DNA from 2 places in the Psychrosphaera aquimarina genome. Region 1 is predicted to be linked to the other one. Evidence: predicted binding sites of a transcription regulator. Region 1 holds the regulator's gene; the other holds the start of a gene.
The links. The regulator sigma-54, encoded in region 1, starts transcription at its own class of promoters, with help from an activator protein. The targets are predictions, from matches to a motif close to GTTGGCACGNNNNTNGNNT.
Positions count from the first base shown of each region.

Region 1 (4,647 bases):
TCACTAGCATCAATATATAATACGGTGACATTGACGCCCTTTGGTAAGAAATCAAGGTTATCCATTAATTCTTGTTCAGAGGTGGGTAAATTTCTCACGTCTATACTTACGGCAACTTGGTCGTAATTTTTTTCAAGAGAATGAGATAACGCGGGTAATAAATTGACAGGTAGGTTATCAACACAATAATAGCCAAGATCTTCTAAAACCCTTAGAACGACTGTCTTCCCTGAACCTGACCTACCACTGACTATAAATATATGCATCTATGCTGCTTCAACTATGTTGTAAACGTCGAGGTCTGTTTCAGCTCGGCGTAAATTTTTAACTGTTTCTTTGTTATCTAATAACTTAGCAATAGATGCAAGTGTAGACAAGTGGGTATCACATTGATCTGCCGGAACTAATAAGGCGCAAAAAATATCAACGGGACGTTTATCAATGGCGTCGTAATTGATCGCATCTTGATTAACTAGAAAAACAGCTACGGCTTTTTTTATGTTAGTTAGTTTTCCGTGAGGGATAGCAATTCCATTGCCTATTCCGGTACTGCCTAACTTCTCTCTATTCATTAGACTTTCTAATATGTCATCAAATGAGTGGTCAGGGAGTTGTTCACTGGCTAACAGGGCGATTTGTTCGAGCACTTTCTTTTTACTCGCACAGTTAGTTAATCGTTTTGTACTTTCTGGTTGGAGAAGAAACTTAAGGTTCATTGACGTTCATTTACTACATTTACTTTTGAAGTGTACTCAAAAGGTAAGGTTACGAAATACCGTCCTTGGTATTTCCAGAATAATGATTAAATTAATGTTTGGTTAATTTTTCTTTGTGTTTAATGACCTGTCGGTCAAGCTTATCGATTAATGAATCGATGGCCGCATACATGTCGGTATGCTCAGAGGTTGCGAACAGCTCTCCACCATTTACGTGCATGGTTGCTTCTGCTTTCTGTGCTAGTTTCTCAACGTCTAAAATCACATGGACGTTATTAATATGATCAAAATGTCGCTCTAATTTGGCAAATTTTGTATCGACATATTCTTTTAAAGATTCAGTAGTGTCAATATGACGACATGTTAGGTTTATTTGCATAAGAAATTCCTTCTGTATTAAGTTTTACTTGGCTTACACCAAACGTTTTCTTTGGTTTGAAGGGGGAATGTTTAACGATTCCCGGTATTTTGCAATGGTTCTTCTGGCGACTTGGATACCTTGGTCAGCCAAAATCTCTGCAATCTTACTATCACTTAACGGTTTTGCTTGGTTTTCTGCTGCAACGAGCTTTCTAATAAGGGCTCTAATTGCAGTAGATGAACATTCTCCACCATTCTCAGTACTAACATGACTTGAGAAGAAGTACTTAAGTTCAAAAATTCCTCTAGGTGTATGCATATATTTATGGGTGGTAACCCTAGATATCGTTGATTCGTGCATATCGACCATTTCGGCAACATCATTGAGTACCATAGGTTTCATTGCTTCAGGACCATATTCAAAAAACGCCTGTTGCTGTTGAACAATACAATTAGATACTTTTAATAATGTGTCATTTCTGCTTTCTAAACTCTTAATAAACCATTTAGCTTCTTGTAAGTGAGAACGAACAAATTGAGTATCGTTGGCATTTTTTGATGTCTTACTTAACGATGCATATTGTTCATTTATTTTAAGTTTAGGCATAGAATTTGGATTTAGCTCAACTATCCAACGGCCTTTTTTCTTCACCACACTTACATCAGGGATCACGTAGTCAATTTCGTCTTTAATAACGATGCTGGCAGGGTTAGGATTTAGTTGTTGGATCAGTTCCAAAATGTCTTTTAATTCTGGTTCTTTTAATTTGGCTTTACGTAACAGAGTGCGGTAATCACGATTGGCTAATAAATCAATGTAGTTGTCGATGACATCTATAGCTTCGTTTTTCCAAGGCGTGTCGTCAGAAAATCGTTTTAATTGAATAGACAAACACTCTTGTAAATTACGGGCTGCAACGCCAACAGGGTCAAAATGCTGAATTCGTTTAAGTACCGCTTCAACTTCTTCTATTTCAACGTCTTCATTGTCAATGCTTTCAACAATATCTTCAGTAGAGATAGTTAAGAACCCTTTTTCATCAACCGCATCAATAATGGCGGTTGCGATGGCTAAGTCTTCGTCGGTAAATGGAGATAAATTTAATTGCCACAATAAATGGTCTTGAATATTTTCAGTTGTCTCACCTTGGTATACGGTGTCTTCACCTTCATAAGCGGGACCTGAACTCGCAGGAGCAGCACTCATGTAGTCATCCCACGTTGAGTCCATTGGGAGTTCTTCAGAAATGGTTTCACTTTGCAAAGCTTCGTTCGAACTCATCTCTTCTTGAGACCACTCATTGTCGTCATCGGAAGTCGTGTCTAATGTACCTTCCTGCAATGATTTAAGGTCACCATCATATTCTGCATCAAGATCTTGTGATTGCTGTTCGTCTTCACCATCTAACAACGGGTTACTATCAAGAGCTTCTTGAATTTCCTGTTGTAATTCCAATGAAGATAATTGCAATAAACGAATAGCTTGTTGCAGTTGAGGGGTCATTGTTAACTGCTGACCCATTCTGAGTTGTAATGTAGGTCTCATTTAATTCCGTTACTTAAACGCGTTTAACTGATTACTCGTAAGTGATAGTTACTATAACTTGAACTGATCGCCTAGGTATACTTGTTTTACAATTTCACTTGTTAAAACTTGTTCAGGAGTTCCTTCCGCAATGAGTTCTCCATGACTTACGATATACGCTTTTTCGCAGACATCAAGTGTTTCTCGCACATTATGGTCGGTAATTAGAACGCCAATACCTTTGGCTGTAAGTTGTTGAATTATCTTTTTAATATCTATAACCGATATAGGATCTACACCAGCAAATGGTTCATCTAATAAGATTATTTTCGGGTCAGCAGCTAATGCTCTGGCGATTTCTACTCGACGGCGTTCTCCACCAGATAGGGCCATACCATCGCTGTCTCTGATATGTTCAATATGAAATTCAGAGATCAGATCGTCTAACTTATCGGCTTTTTCATTGGCATTTAAATCTTTGCGCATTTCAAGCACAGCCATGATGTTTTGAGATACAGATAACTTTCGAAAGATAGATGTTTCTTGTGGTAAATACCCTATGCCTTGGCGAGCTCGTACGTGCATAGGTTCGTGGCTTAGGTCTACATCATTTAATGTGATGCTGCCTTTATCGTTAGGCACTAATCCTACAATCATATAAAAAGTGGTTGTTTTACCAGCGCCATTTGGACCCAATAAACCAACCACCTCTCCAGCATGTACTGTTAAACTCACATCTTTGACAACTTGACGTTTGTTGTATGACTTAGCTAAATGTGTGGCGACTAAAGTGGACATAAAATTTCTCTAAGTTAGTAGATGTTGGTATTAATCTTTTTGGTTTTTAAACGAGTTGTCACTCGACCATTTTGGCTTTCATCGCCTTCCGCTTTAACGCGCTGTGCTTTGAGATCAAATTCAATTTTAGCACTTTCAACCACAGATCCACCTTGTTGGAATTTAGCGGAGCCAGCCAGTTGCAATACTTGCGCTTCAACTAAGTAGGTTATTTCTAATGCTTGGGCTGATAGCTCTTGGTTATTTTGTTCTTTTTGCGAAAATATTGCTGGCGTGCCTTTAGCGATTAATTTATCGCTGTTGCCTTCTTTTGTGATAACAAATAACTCATCCGCTTTGATGGTAACACTACCTTGTTTAACAACCACATTACCTGAGAAGTAGAGGGTATTGTTTTTGTAATCTAAATCTTGATTATCAGCATCAATAATTAAGTCTTCTGATGCCGATACTATGCTAGAAAATAGAAGTAACATGGAGCAAAAGCCGGTGATTATTTTATTTATATACATAACTATGAGCCTTTAATTATCGTTTTAACGTGGTTAACCAAGCTGAGAGTTCCGAGTTCAAGATCCGCTGTTAATCCTTTGCCTTGAACCGTAACATTTTTACCTTGAATCGTAATGTCATTGTCAGTGGTGACCATATTCGTGTTTAAATTAATTTCTAAAAATTCGGTCGTGATTGAATTTACAAATTCATTATCAGAAACTTGTAACATACTCACGGACTCTTCTAATAGTAATAAGCCATCTTGCATATTCCCGATTTTTGCCGATAAACGCCAAAAAGGTTTGTTGTCTTGATAAATGATAAATTCAGGTTTTTTAAAGTGAGTTAGAGACAAGTCGGCGTAATGTTCCATCTTTTGTGAAAACACTTGTTGTTCAATGTTGCCGTCTTTATCAAACAACTCTTGATGTAGGAAGGTTGCAGTATATTCAGGTATTAAGTCACTTAATGTGTCACTATTTACCGTATCTTCGCTATCTAATGTGGGCAACCACCAAAGAAAACTGACGACTAAAAAGCTTAGTAATATTATCAGTCTAATATTCATTAAGCGCTCGTTCCCTCAAAATGCGTCGTGAGATATTCTTCGCCTTTTTGCATCATAATTAAAAAGTCAGTTAATTCACGAACTGCACCACGACCACCATTATTGGTTGTAACCATATCAGAAATACTTTTTACGTATGGATGACCGTCATTAACTGATACCGCTAAATTGACTAATTTCATTAC
Region 1 covers NZ_JAWCUA010000010.1:308,387-313,033, forward strand. Annotated here, with positions in the region: gene rapZ (RNase adapter RapZ) at 1-266, opposite strand, end outside; gene ptsN (PTS IIA-like nitrogen regulatory protein PtsN) at 267-716, opposite strand; gene hpf (ribosome hibernation promoting factor) at 808-1,095, opposite strand; gene RT723_RS13310 (RNA polymerase factor sigma-54) at 1,129-2,622, opposite strand; gene lptB (LPS export ABC transporter ATP-binding protein) at 2,674-3,399, opposite strand; gene lptA (lipopolysaccharide transport periplasmic protein LptA) at 3,414-3,911, opposite strand; gene lptC (LPS export ABC transporter periplasmic protein LptC) at 3,914-4,462, opposite strand; gene kdsC (3-deoxy-manno-octulosonate-8-phosphatase KdsC) at 4,462-4,647, opposite strand, start outside.

Region 2 (4,647 bases), on a different contig from region 1:
TGTAGTTTATTAATTTCAGCCTGCACTTCCTGTTTGTCTAGCTTCATAACCCATAAGTAATAACTCGTCATAGGCGTTGTTTCATTCACCACTGGCGCTGGTTTCGTAATCTCTGAACGCTGAAAGTTAGTTAACTGACAACCAAACAGGGTCATAAATAGTACAAATGTGACAATGGTTTTCAAAAAGGTAAATGTGTTAAATCGCATAATCATAATGATGGTTTTTCCAACATAGAAGTGGTGGTAGGTGATAACAATTTTGCTTTAGGCAAACTAATTGTAAACGTGGTAAAACTTGGTGAGTTCATGTCGCTATCAATAGAAATACTGCCGTTTAATCGCATGAGTAACTCTTTCACTATGGTTAACCCTAAACCACTGCTTTTTATCGGACTGTTATGCTCTATTGCCCCCTGATAAAACGCATCAAATATTTTGTCAAACAATGAAGAAGCGATACCTACACCTTGGTCGGTTATTGATAGCTGTAACGTCTGATATTCAACCCAAGCCTTAATGGTAATCGTGCCTTTGTCTGGTGAAAACTTAATTGCGTTTGATAATAGATTATCCAAGATGACACTAAATTGTTTGCGATTGCATTGTAGTGATAATTGAGCGATGTCTTTACTTACTTTGAGCTGCTTTCGGTTCACATCTAACAAACGCAACGCTAACGCGTCTTCTATCTCTTTGTTTAAGTTAATTACTTCAGCGTCTTGTAAACTGGTTGAGTCCAATACGATATTAAAGTCGAGTAAGTCTTCAATTAATTGCTGCAAACGAGACACACTCGTTCGGATGATGTTAGTGATCTCTTGCTGGTCATTATTTAATTCACCCACACTATTGTCGTAAATTAATTCAGTGCCTTCTCTAATTGCCGCTAACGGTGTTTTTAATTCGTGTGAGATATGACGTATAAAACTCGACTTTTGTAACTCTAATATATGTAATCGGCTGCGCATCAACTCTAGAGCATCCGCAATTTCTTTGATCTCTGCAGAGCCATCTACCGTGATAGGCAATTGAAAACTACCTTGCTCTAATCGTTTTATTTTTCCGAGTAATACTTTAAGCGGACGTGTGATCAACACGATAAACACGCCAGCAATCAATAACGTAATTGGAATAATTAATAAACTCAGCAACATGGTTTTTTTATTTCGTTAGCCGAACTTTCCATTCCTTTTGCTTGTTGATTAATAATTTGATTGGAGTGCAGTGATATTTTCTGATTGATCTGTGACAACGCTTTAAAGTGCTCTTGCACTTGATTTAAATTAATTAGATTTGCGGGGGTGCTTTGTATTAACTGATCTATTTCTACGATTTTATTTGTATAAGTCTCTATCAATTCTGACAATTGAATATCGTGATATTGTTTAAACTCTTGGGTAAGTACACTGTCGAGTAACACTCTTTGCGCTAAATATTGATTAAGCAACTCTTGCTCTTTTAACACAACATATTGACCTGAAAATCGCTCCAACCTAGACTGTGCTTGACTGATCTGACGATTAACTTCAACCAGCTCAGCAACATTAAAGATAGCTGACGTTCCCTGTTGAGATAACTTATTCACTTGATTGGCGCTATAAAGCAAAGCAAATACCAAAGGCAAAGCCACTAAACCAAATCCCATTAAGGTCAGTGATTTAATTGAACCACGAAACAATGATAATTTTTTAACCCAATCTTGCATTTAACCAGCTCGTCCTTGTTTAACACGAATAATCAACTGTTCGATTTAACCCTGTTTAACAAGGATAAACAACATTGTCTGGTATTAGCGACAGTCCGCACACACCTCCAATACAAATCATTAATTATTGATTTATATATAAAATTTTAAAATTCATTACGTATTATTGCATAAATACTAAATTTAATTAATTTCACTGTCTCCATTTAGCGACAGATCAACAATAAAAAATTAAAATAAACCTTAAATAACAATAGCTTACACTTTGGCACGTTGACTGCAATATACCTATCGTTAGTACGAAACTACTACGTTAATCTTAAATAAAAAGGAAAATTAAAATGTTAAGTTTAAAAAAAATTACCCTAGTTGTTATTAGTTCTTTAGTTGCTACATTTTTTGTTAGTGCAAACCAAGCGACCAACATACAGACAGGAATGGGAAGTAGAACTGACCTTAGCCATTTATTAAGTCAATTAGATTCGGATAACGACGGTAAGTTAAGTAAAGAAGAAGTTATGGCGAGTAAAAACAGCACTTTAATCAGTAACTTTACTAAAATCGATGCCAACAACGATGGCAGCTTAAGCAAAAAAGAACTTGAATCTTTCTAATAGATTCAGGTAACAAACATCATTTATCTATGTATGAATGACAATGTAACCTCTCCTCGATTGCCAGTTATTATGCGAAAGCATGTAACTGGCTTTTTTACCACAAGAAAAGGCTCTTGGTATTTCGACACAAAACTTAGTGCTAATTACGCGAAACTAACCATCATTGCAGTAATACCAATGGTATAAAAACTCACCACCGCAATAGATGAAATTCTTTCCGGAATGGCATGCACAATATATTGTTACGTTATTTTCTTCTTGATGCGCCCCAAGGGTCTTCAACGGTAGACGCTTTTTGTCTAATAGAACGCGTTAAATTAGCTTTTTGTTTGTTGTATTTCACACGTTCAGCATCCGCTAAGCTCAATTCTCTTGGTGTTCTTGGCTTTTGATTTAACGGCACGATACGATCACGCGGAGGTAAAGCAAATTGCGTATCGTCTGGCTTTGGTAAGTTCTTTAATTTATACATATAAAACCCTTCCACTTTTTCAAGTGCCCACTGGGTTTTTCTTAGAAACTTACAACTCGACTCAATACTTGGGTTGGTTTTAAAACATTGTAAATTCAAATACGCAAACAGGATATTCCAACCATAAAAGTCGACTAACTCTTCTAATATTTGTTCTAGTTTTTTACCGTGTAATGGGTTGTTTTTATAAATTTCTTCTGTGCTCATGGGGATAACAATAACTGTATAACTTTAATATGAGGTCATTATAGTTTGTATGACATTGTTAAGATAGTCAGTGCGGATATTTGATGCAAAAAACCAAAAGAGCAGCCTAAATACGCTGCTCTTTGATAAACCTATATAATAACTTGAGTGATTATAAAGAATACTTAATGGCGTTCTCTAACATCTTGGCAGCGTTAATTTTTCCATCTCCACATTGCATAATGTTTTGCTTGGTGAATATGTATAAACGGTCTACCTTGCCTTCAATGTTAAACGATATATGTTGATCGTTTGGTAATGAACGTAACCCTGAACCAAAATCGCATACTGTCTGACTGATCACTTTTTCTGTTTCAGCTAACGCTTTTTTCTGTTTCTCTAATTCTTTGTTGCGAATGGCTTCTGCTTTTTTTCTTAACGCATCTGACTTTTCTTGGATCTTGCCCGCTACTTTTGTCAGTGCGTCGGTAAGTTTGCTCATTTCTTTTTTTAATGATTTAACTTTTTCAGACTCTTTGGCATCTTGCAATTCACCTTCAAATTCAGCGTCACGGAGTTTGCGTTCTATCTCTCTAACATCACGCTCTAGTTGCCTAGCTTCACGTTCTAATGCTCTTGTTTCATCACGCATGGTTTTTTGAATTACACGTTGTTCCGTACGTTCTTTATTTGTGTATTGAGACCAGTCTGAGTCGGATATAAAATCGATTGAAATCTCAGCCATTTCCATCGCTGATTCAGCCGCAGCCATCGCTTCCTCTTCTATCTCTTCTATTTCCTGTTCGGATAAGTATTTTCGTGCATCACCACTAATAACCACAGGTGCAATCGGTGCTGTTGGCATAACAGGAGCAAAGTTTCTATCGTTCATATCAAAGTGAAAACGATGACTCGGGTCCACATTAAATACCATGCCTTGATTGGCTAAATAAAACCCTTCAATTCTTACATTCCTTTCTCGCCCTTGTTCCAAAGATGTTTCTAAGATCTTTGTCATTATATTCATGTCTCGTTGAATTCTATCTAAGGTACTTTGTTCAATGGTGGCTGCTTGTAATGATGTTCCTACCAACAAAGCACTAAGTGACAACACCGCCAGTTTTACTTTTTTAGGTAATGATAAAATAGTCATAATAACTCCAATTAATTTTTATATATTAAGGAAATAAAGCGATGGATTACCTTAATGTTTCATTCTTCAAACCAACGATTAGGTTTATGTTATTCGTCTGATAGTTGAGATTCGTCGTCTCTCAGTTCTGCAATTCGTCTGCGGCTTTTTCTTTCGACTGATTTAATGCTGTAATTAATGTCGCTAAACTGCTGCTTTAAATAATCTAAATCGTCCACTCGCTGCCTTTGAATTAAATTAACCACATCTAGAATGTCTTCTTTTCTCTCTGCTCGAGAGTTTTCCAAAATATAACTCACCATTTGAGCAGTACTTTGCTGCTGGTTCACTTGGAAATTATCTAAACGAGTTTGAATTTGTTCATTATTTTGTTTCGCTAATTTATCAAATTCAGCGCTTAATTTTTGTTGCTGCAATTGATCTGCCGAGGTGATCATTAAGCCTTGTTCTGAAATATTCACTCGCAAGTCAAAAAGCATAACTACACAAGCAAAAATAGAAAAACACATGGC
Region 2 covers NZ_JAWCUA010000003.1:460,487-465,133, reverse strand. Annotated here, with positions in the region: gene RT723_RS05360 (hypothetical protein) at 1-215, opposite strand, end outside; gene RT723_RS05355 (HAMP domain-containing sensor histidine kinase) at 212-1,156, opposite strand; gene RT723_RS05350 (hypothetical protein) at 1,147-1,707, opposite strand; gene RT723_RS05345 (EF-hand domain-containing protein) at 2,049-2,321, shown strand; gene RT723_RS05340 (VF530 family protein) at 2,572-3,003, opposite strand; gene RT723_RS05335 (hypothetical protein) at 3,155-4,135, opposite strand; gene RT723_RS05330 (hypothetical protein) at 4,225-4,647, opposite strand, start outside.
Region 2: the regulator sigma-54 is predicted to act here: its motif matches at 1,972-1,990, upstream of RT723_RS05345 (EF-hand domain-containing protein).